Linked DNA regions of Endozoicomonas gorgoniicola. The protein of the gene in region 2 interacts with the protein of the main gene of each other region in a pairwise test. Links are inferred from orthologs where the notes say so. Each region holds a gene or a part of one and is shown on either strand. Other genes may lie near its edges.

Region 1 (3,218 bases), 4.1 Mb from region 2 along the record:
CCGGGCTGCCAAGCTCAGACTGGCAATGATCTGTCTGGAAGAAGAACAGGATCACCACGACTTTACCAAAGGAATGACACGACTGGTCGAACTGGCACTTCAACAAACTGACCCACTAACACAGCAACAGGCCATCAAGCTGATTGAACACAGACGATCAACCGGAGACCTGATATTCCACACCGGTGATCCTGACGTTTATAAGGCCAGTCAGCAACAACTGGAAGCTGCCAGCAAACACCTCAGGAAACCGGACATCAAAGCATTGCAGCCTTTTGCCAGAGACCTGGGCATGAAATGCCTGTATGGCAGCCACGGTGTTGTGCAGAATCTCGATATGGCAGTGCAGTTACTGATCATTGCGGGCAGTCAGGGAGATCACGAAGCTCGCTTTCATCTCAGATTAGCCGAAGCAACCTTGAAGCCGAAGCAGCAAAAATCTTACGACAAACTAAGAGCAGCAGCTATTGCTGCAGCTGCCTGACAACCCTCGTCACGGGTTTCATTTAACGATGGCTGGCGTTCAGTTAGTTTTTATCAGATAGCTTTTGTCAGATAGCTTTTGTCAGATAGCTTTTAACGGTATTAACGACAGCCTGCGTCTGACTGTCGATTTCAAGATTTACCCTGTCCCCTGGCTGACAGTTGCCAAACGTTGTGAGTTTCAGGGTTTCCGGAATCAGATGGACACAGAAGCGATTATCTTTGACTTCCTCGCCAATGGTCAGGCTGGAACCGTTCAGGGCGATATAGCCCTTAGGGAGAATATAATCAGACCAGCGGGCATCAAACCGGAAAAACACTGTCGTGTTGTCAGGGGTGTTAATCACCTCGTCAATCACCACGGTATCGTGAATATGCCCTGATAACAGGTGGCCGCCGATTTCATCACCAAAGCGGGCAGCCCTTTCGATATTAACCAGTGTTCCCGGCTCAAGCTCTCCGAGGTTAGTGACTCGCAGTGTCTCCTGCATGGCATCAAAGGTAACTTCAGATTCACTGAACCCCGTTACCGTAAGACAGATGCCGTTAATCGCAATACTGGCTCCGGTTTCAACACCACTCAGAAGCTCTGGTGGCAAAGCCACCGACAGGGTTGCAAACTGTTCTTTCCTCACAATAGCGCTGACAGGAAACACACCTTTGACGATACCGGTAAACATATTGATGTTCTCATTACTGCCTAAAAACAAGAATGTTATCTTAACATCAGCTTTCTTCAGCCTTCCAATGGCTGCAGGCTCATAAGCCGCTCCAGAGCCGCCAGACTGTCTGGCGTGTAGTTTCTGTGAAAGCGATTGGACAAAATATGTTCCGGCTTTTCCCTGACAACCGCAGCCACTTCATCTTCCTGCAGAATCAGCTCACCATCGTACTGGCAGCTGTAGACCTTCCCCCATACCCGACAGTCGTCGTTGTGAAAGTAAAAATGAAAGTGTTCGGTTAAAGGCAAGCCTGAGATACCCAGTTCTTCTTCCAGCTCACGATAAGCGGTTTCGTCATACTCTTCCCCTTCGGCGACAACACCGCCAGTAGCAGGATCAAAAAAACCGGGAAAAAGATCTTTGGTCATTGTACGTTCCTGTACGTACACACACCCTTGCGAATCAAAAACAAACACATAAGTGGCCCGATGGCACAGTTTTTCTCTGCGCATCTGCTGGCGGCTGACTGCGCCTGTAATATGGTTATGTTCATCAACCACGATCACCCTTTCTTCTACGGATGACTGGTTGCAGGTTACGGTGGGCTGGGAAATATTTGCATGATGATCAGACATCGACACTGCATCCTCTGGACAACTGTTGTTATTATTGTGCTGGATTACAGACTAAGAGTTGAATCACAACGTCTCACAGCCCACATATTAGAGTGCAAAACCTCGTCAGGCAACACCATCAGGCAATCGCTGCCTTCTGCCGGTCAGTCAGTACCACGGGATGCACCAGTTCATCAAAGTCCTTCCAGTCAATCACCAACAGTTCAGAAGCGTCGCCACTGTTAAAAGCCAGAGTTTGACCTGACTTGAGGGTCTCCATAGCATAAACCGGCAAACCATACAGATTGCCAAAAGGCGGCATCGCCCCCGGTTCGCAGGTAGGGAAATGACTGGCAAACTCCTCCTCAGCGGCCAGTTCTGCCGTATGACTGCCCGCGACATGGCGCAACATACTGAAATTGACTCGTTCTGTGGCGGGTAAAACACAGAGCGCCATTTTGCCATCCAGCTTGACGACGACGGTTTTTGCCACCCTGTGACCACTGATATGAGCCTGCTCTGCAACTTCCTGGGCTGTAAAGGCGGGTGTATGCCGCTGAGTCCTGTAAGGTACACGGTGAGCAGCTAAAAAATCAGCCACTTTCTGAACCGGCATGATAGGCACCTCATAAACATTCCGGACATCGAATACAAAAGGGTTAAGACAAAAACAAGATGAGAAACGAGGATGTCCGGTTGTGAATAAAATCGTGGAATAAGGCTAAATACAAAGATAGTGCTACAAAGGCAGTGCTACAAAAGATAGCGCTACAAAAGATAGTGCTACACAAGATAGCGACATAAGGTATTGAATAATCAACCCAAAAACTCTGAATCTGTCAGAGGAATCGCCATTCGTCAAGACTGATAAATTTCAGGCAATAGCCATATAATAACCCTGTCTCCGAAATAGTCCGGGTGTTCGAATATGACAACAAACCACACCTCTGTTTACACCATCACCACCACGGTCAACCCCGTGGGAAGCATGCGCGTATTATCCAACCGGGGAGTACAGAAACTACAGGACACCAGCAAACGAGGCTTACACCGCCTTTTCCGACAATGCGCCCTGGCGGTATTGAACGGCGAGCATGAAGGCGACAGCGCAGAAGAGCTGATGACCCTGTGAAAGCCAGAAGCTATAGCCTGGCTCGGTTTCCACTTAACTTATACCGCACTATCCGATATACTGCCCGCGCTGCCGGTGCCTGTGCTCAGGCTCCTGATCCTATTACAAACAGTCAAAAATCAATCAACGACAACCACTAATAACAAGGACTACCGGCAAAGGGATGAAGCGCTCATCCCTGTTTTTTATAGCTGCACAAGGATCTGCAGTAACTGTGCAGAACATAATTTTCATCAGGAACATCTGCATCTGATCGCCCCCCTTTCATCACTGATGAAATCCTATGATCAGGCAGCACAGATGAGAGGGTATATACGTGCTAGAAGC
Region 2 (5,351 bases):
GAGAGCAACAAAGTTTCAATGAGTACCCTTCGTTAAGTTCACAGCAGAAGAGTCTCCAGAAAGAGAATGAAGAATTGATCGACATGTACCAGGAGGTTAATGAAGAAAAGTATCAATTAGAAGCAAAAATTGCTGAGCTTGAAGTAGCTAATCAGGGCTTGCTTGAAAAAGCCAGTACACGGACTGATGAGGAATCAGATGCTGAGTTTAAGCTAAAGCAGGCGAATCAAACTATTATTCAACTGAATCAGCAAATTAGCGAAATGGAGCGTGAACATAAGAAGGCTATTCGTCAACTGGATGACCAGCTTTCTGAGGAATCTAAAAAAGTGGCAGAAGCTAATTATCAAACGCTCTACAATGCGACGGCTGTTGACGATGTAAAGACTTTGGAAGGTGTCAATAAGCAATTGCAAAATAGCCTTACAGGGTTGTGTGATGACTTGAAGGGGCTTATCTCTGAAGAAAAGTTCGATCATCTGATGCAAAAGCATTTCGGTCAGTATGAGCAGAATGCGCAAGTGGTTGATGAGCATCTTATCGGTTTTAGTAAACCTTAGTGCTATCTTCTGGAACGATGATAAGTTAGTACGAGAGAATAAAAACGGAGCCAGCAGGCTCCGTTTTTATTTAACAACCCGAAAAACTATCAGGCATTAAACTGTTTGAAGCGATTCACCAGACCGTTGGTAGAGCTGTCCTGATCCGTTGTCGCACCTTTCTCGGTGATGCGGTCATAAACCCGGTTGCCCAGTACTTTGCCCAGTTCCACGCCCCACTGGTCGAATGAGTTCACCTGCCACAGAACACCCTGAACAAAAACTTTTTGTTCGTACAGGGCGATCAGCGCACCGGCGACTTCCGGAGTGATTTTCTCAGGCACAATCATGTTGTTCGGACGGTTGCCCGGAATCACCTTGTGCGGCGCCAGACGCTCAACGTCTTCAGCCGCTACGCCAGCTGCCAGCATTTCGTCACGGATCTCTTCCAGGGTCTTGCCCTGCATCATCGCCTGACTCTGGGCCACGGCGTTGGCAAACAGCCATGGGTGCTGCTCACCCAGAGGGTTGTGGGAAGTTGCCGGGGCTACGAAATCAACAGGGATCAGTCGTGTACCCTGATGCAGCAGCTGGTGGTAAGCGTGCTGGTCGTTGGTGCCGGTGCCACCCCAGATAACGGCACCTGTCTGGTAATCAACGGTTTTTCCGTCGAGGGTGGTGCGCTTGCCGTTGGATTCCATATCCATCTGTTGCAGATGACCCGGGAAGTCACGCAGGAAGTAGTCGTAAGAGATAACCGCGTGGGACTCAGCACCAAAGTAGTTCTGGTACCAGATACCCAGCATACCCATCAGAACCGGCATGTTTTTGTCCAGAGGTGCGGTTTTGAAATGGTTGTCCATTTCTCCGGCACCTTTGAGCAGGCGTTCGAAGTTATCGAAGCCAACGACCAGGCTGATCATCAGACCGATAGTGGACCACAGGGAGTAACGACCACCTACCCAGTCCCACAGAGGCAGGGTGTTTTCCTGGGCAATACCAAACTCGTCGATGGCTTTCAGGTTGGTGGAGATCGCCACGAAGTGCTTGCGGATGTCCGCTTCAGCACAACCCTGTTCCAGCATGAACCTGCGGGCAGCCTGAGCGTTTTGCAGGGTTTCCAGAGTACCGAAGGACTTGGACGCCACGATAAACAGGGTGGTTTCCGGGTCAATTTTGCGCAGTACTTCAGAAATTTCGTTCGGGTCGATGTTGGCAACGTAGTGATGCTCCAGACCTTCAACGTGGTATGGGGTCAGGGCGTTGATGGCGGTTTTCAGGCCCAGGTAAGAACCACCGATACCGATGTTCACGATGTGCTTGACTGGCTTGCCGGTGTGACCTTTCCACTCGCCTTTGTGTACCTGCTGAGTGATTTCCTTCATGCGCTTGTGGGTGTCACGGATCATTGGCATCACGTCTTTGCCGTCGACCATGATCGGGTCTGTGCCAAAGTAGCGCAGGGCGGTGTGCAGTACTGCACGTCCTTCCGTGTTGTTGATTTTCTCACCGGAGAACATGGCATTGATGGCTTCAGGCAGTCTGGCTTCTTCTGCCATTTTCGTCAGGCTTGCCAGAACATCGTCGTTGATCAGGTTCTTGGAGTAATCCAGGAACAGGCCAGCCGCTTCCATGGTGTATTTGTCAAAACGTTGTTTGTCTTCATCAAACAGGTCGCGCAGGTGAGTGCCTGCCAGTTGCTTTTGCAGTTCAACCAGTTTGTCAGAAGAGGAGAGATGACTCAGAGGGGTCATCGGGGATGATTGATTGCTCACTGTTAAACCTCTCGGGTGTAGGGAGTCGCGTTCCGCTCGACCCAACCAACACGTTTGAGTTGGGTCGTTCGTAATTGGTTGAGTGGGCTACAGATCAAACGCAATGTTGTCGATCAGCCGGGCTTTGCCCAGATAGCCTGCTGCCAGAATAACCAGTGACTGGTCTTCAGCCACTGCTGGCAGCAGCGTGCGGGTGTTGCTGATATTGAAATAGTCCGGCTTGAACCCTGCCTCTGCCAGTCTGGCAAAGGCGTTGCGACGAAGCAGGTCGTAATCCCGTTCACCGCCAATAATGGCTTCACGGGCATCCAGCAGACATTGATAAAGCGTCGGAGCAATGACTTCACGCTCTTCCCGGGTCAGGTAACCGTTACGGGAACTCATCGCCAGTCCGGTCGCTTCCCGGGCAATAGGCGCACCTACAATCTCCAACGGCATGCACATATCCCGCACCATTTTGCGGATAATAGTCAGCTGCTGGAAATCTTTTTCGCCAAAGACCGCCACGTCAGGGCGCACGATATTAAACAGTTTGGTGACAACGGTAGCGATGCCGGTAAAGAAGGCCGGTCGGGTTTTGCCACAGTGCATGCCATCCAGAACGTCTACGGAGACATGGGTATGGTTCTCACTGCCTTCCGGATAGATTTCCTTAGTCTGGCAGGCGTACAGAATATCCACGCCATGCTCAATCAGCAGCTGGCTGTCCTGCTCCATGGTTCTGGGGTAAGAGTCGTAATCTTCATTGGGGCCAAACTGTAATGGGTTGACATAAATGCTGACCACCACCACATCACACAGTTCCCTGGCCTTTTCGACCAGGGTCAGGTGACCGTCATGCAGATTGCCCATGGTTGGAACAAAGCCAACACGTTTGCCTTCTGCTTTTAATGCCGCAACGGCAGACTGGACTTCAGAGATCGAATGAACGGTTTTCATAATGCTTAACTGAAACGCCTTTCAAAGCCTTGGTTTGAGACTATTAATTGAGACTATTAGTTGAAACAATGCTCTTCAGCGGGGTAGCTACCGTCTTTTACTTCTTTGACGTAACTGGCTACTGCTTCCTGAGGAGAGTCAGCCTGTTCCATGAAGTTTTTAACAAAGCGAGCCTTGCGGCCCGGTGTCAGGTTAAGCATATCGTAGCTCACCAGAATCTGACCGTCAGTGTCTGGTCCCGCTCCAATGCCAATAACTGGAATGGAAACCGCAGTGGTGATTTCGCGGGCCAGGCTTACAGGTACGCATTCCAGCAACAGCAGAGCTGTGCCTGCTGCCTCCAGATCAATGGCGGCCTGGATCATGGCATTAGCGCGGTCTATCTCACGCCCCTGCACTTTGTATCCGCCCAGTACATTAACAAACTGGGGCGTAAGTCCAAGGTGAGCGCAGACAGGAACGCCCTGTTCACGCAGCCGGGCCACGATCGGAGCCAGCCAGCCTTCGCCTTCCAGTTTGACCATATCCGCTCCGGCACGCATCAGGCGGGCGGAGTTGATAATCGCCTGTTCTTCGTCATGGTAAGACGCAAAGGGCAGGTCTGCCATAACCAGGGCATCTTTATTGCCTCTGGCAACACAACGGGTGTGATAACACATATCATCAACGGTTACGGGCAGGGTGGTGTCTTCTCCCTGGATCACATTGCCCAGAGAGTCTCCTACCAGGATGACTTCAACCCCTTGAGTGCTGACGATATTCGCAAATGTGGAATCGTATGCGGTCAGGCAGGCAAATTTTTCACCGGACTTTTTCATTGCTGCCAGTGTTTGCAGGGTAACTTTAGCCATCTGTATAGACCTTAAGCGGCCATCAATACGGTAATACTTCCGACGATGGGCGCTACATTTCCAAAGTAATGAATTCAGGCGGGGATTATACGGAAAGCTTTGCGATGTGTCAGTTCGCAGTGACAGGCAGCGCAACGGTCGTATCCGTTGCGCTGCCCTGGAAGGTTAAAACCACGGATACTGGTCCGCAATAACCTTCAGTCCGTCTTTGCCGGTTGTTTGAAGCAAAGCCTCAACGGTTCTGCCGTCAGGCATAGACAGGGAAGGAGCAATATCGTGCAGAGGACACAAGACAAAGTTGCGCACATGCATCTGGTAATGCGGTACGGTCAGGCGTTCGCTCTCAATGGTTTCATTGCCATACAGCAGAATATCGAGGTCCAGTGTGCGAGGTCCCCAGCGTACTGAACGTACACGACCATGGTTGTTTTCAATGGTCTGCATGGCGTCCAGTAGTTCTGTGGGTTGCAGTGTAGTGTCAATTTCTACCACCGCATTACAGTAGTCCGGCTGATCTTCCGGCACCTTTTCTTCACCAGGAGAGCCTTCACCAGGAGAGCCTTCACTAAGAGCGTCTTTATTAAGAGCGTCTTCATTAAGAGCGTCTGCGGTAAGGGGGACGCTCAGATAAAGCTTTGAACAGCCGGTGATCTGAATGCCTGAAGCACTGTCAATTTCGTCAACCGCCCGTTGCAGTTGTAGCCCCGGATTGTCGAGGTTGCTGCCCAGGGCGACGTAAGCTCTGGTCATGATTCTGGATTCCTGTTCTGTGGCGCACGCTTTCTTGGCTGGCGACGACGGCGACGTTTACGGCCGTTACCACTGCCAGGCTGATTGCGCAGAGAACGAATCATCTCGTTACGACTCGGGTCAGAATGTTCCTGAATCTCTGTCCACCACTGTCCGGCCTGGTTCAGTTGCTCGCCGGACTCTTCCCGCAACACCAGGAAGTCGTAAGCGGCGCGGAATTTCGGATGCGCCAGCAGGCCATCAATCTGTTTAGGCTGACGACGCTCCAGGCGATACTGAAGATCCCAGATGTCACGGATGGTCATGGTGAAACGTTTGGGGATGGCGGTATGGGCGCACTGGTTGTCCAGTACGATCATGGCAGCCTGTTGCATGGCAGGTACGGGAGGAACGCCCTGTTCCTGTAAATCGCGGAACTGGCGCTGCAATGGCCCCCATAAAAAAGCGGCAAACAGGAAAGCGGGTGTCACCGGGCGATCTTTGGCAATACGCTGGTC

The links. The genes of interacting proteins can lie anywhere in the genome.
Region 1: the proteins of panC (region 2) and yfcD interact in binary tests that used the Escherichia coli proteins (3 or more experiments, as listed by UniProt). The link is inferred for Endozoicomonas gorgoniicola from one-to-one orthologs.

The regions. Positions count from the first base shown.
Region 1 is NZ_JAPFCC010000001.1:1,306,576-1,309,793, reverse strand. What follows is about bases 1-2,765. They hold yfcD (NUDIX hydrolase YfcD), read right to left. Parts: upstream 1,781-2,765; coding sequence 1,220-1,780; downstream 1-1,219. Other genes in these bases: NX722_RS06045 (pyrimidine/purine nucleosidase domain-containing protein), read left to right, coding at 2,688-2,765; NX722_RS06050 (aminoacyl-tRNA deacylase), read right to left, coding at 1,899-2,375; NX722_RS06060 (riboflavin synthase subunit alpha), read right to left, coding at 552-1,193; NX722_RS06065 (hypothetical protein), read left to right, coding at 1-484. Also shown: more of NX722_RS06045, read left to right, coding at 2,766-2,891; acnB (bifunctional aconitate hydratase 2/2-methylisocitrate dehydratase), read left to right, coding at 3,208-3,218.
Region 2 is NZ_JAPFCC010000001.1:5,440,103-5,445,453, forward strand. The notes cover bases 1,328-4,103. They hold panC (pantoate--beta-alanine ligase), read right to left. Parts: upstream 3,254-4,103; coding sequence 2,402-3,253; downstream 1,328-2,401. Other genes in these bases: pgi (glucose-6-phosphate isomerase), read right to left, coding at 1,328-2,314; panB (3-methyl-2-oxobutanoate hydroxymethyltransferase), read right to left, coding at 3,310-4,103. In the rest of the region: NX722_RS24430 (coiled-coil domain-containing protein), read left to right, coding at 1-560; more of pgi, read right to left, coding at 650-1,327; more of panB, read right to left, coding at 4,104-4,104; folK (2-amino-4-hydroxy-6-hydroxymethyldihydropteridine diphosphokinase), read right to left, coding at 4,270-4,854; polynucleotide adenylyltransferase PcnB, read right to left, coding at 4,851-5,351. UniProt on the Escherichia coli protein: Catalyzes the condensation of pantoate with beta-alanine in an ATP-dependent reaction via a pantoyl-adenylate intermediate.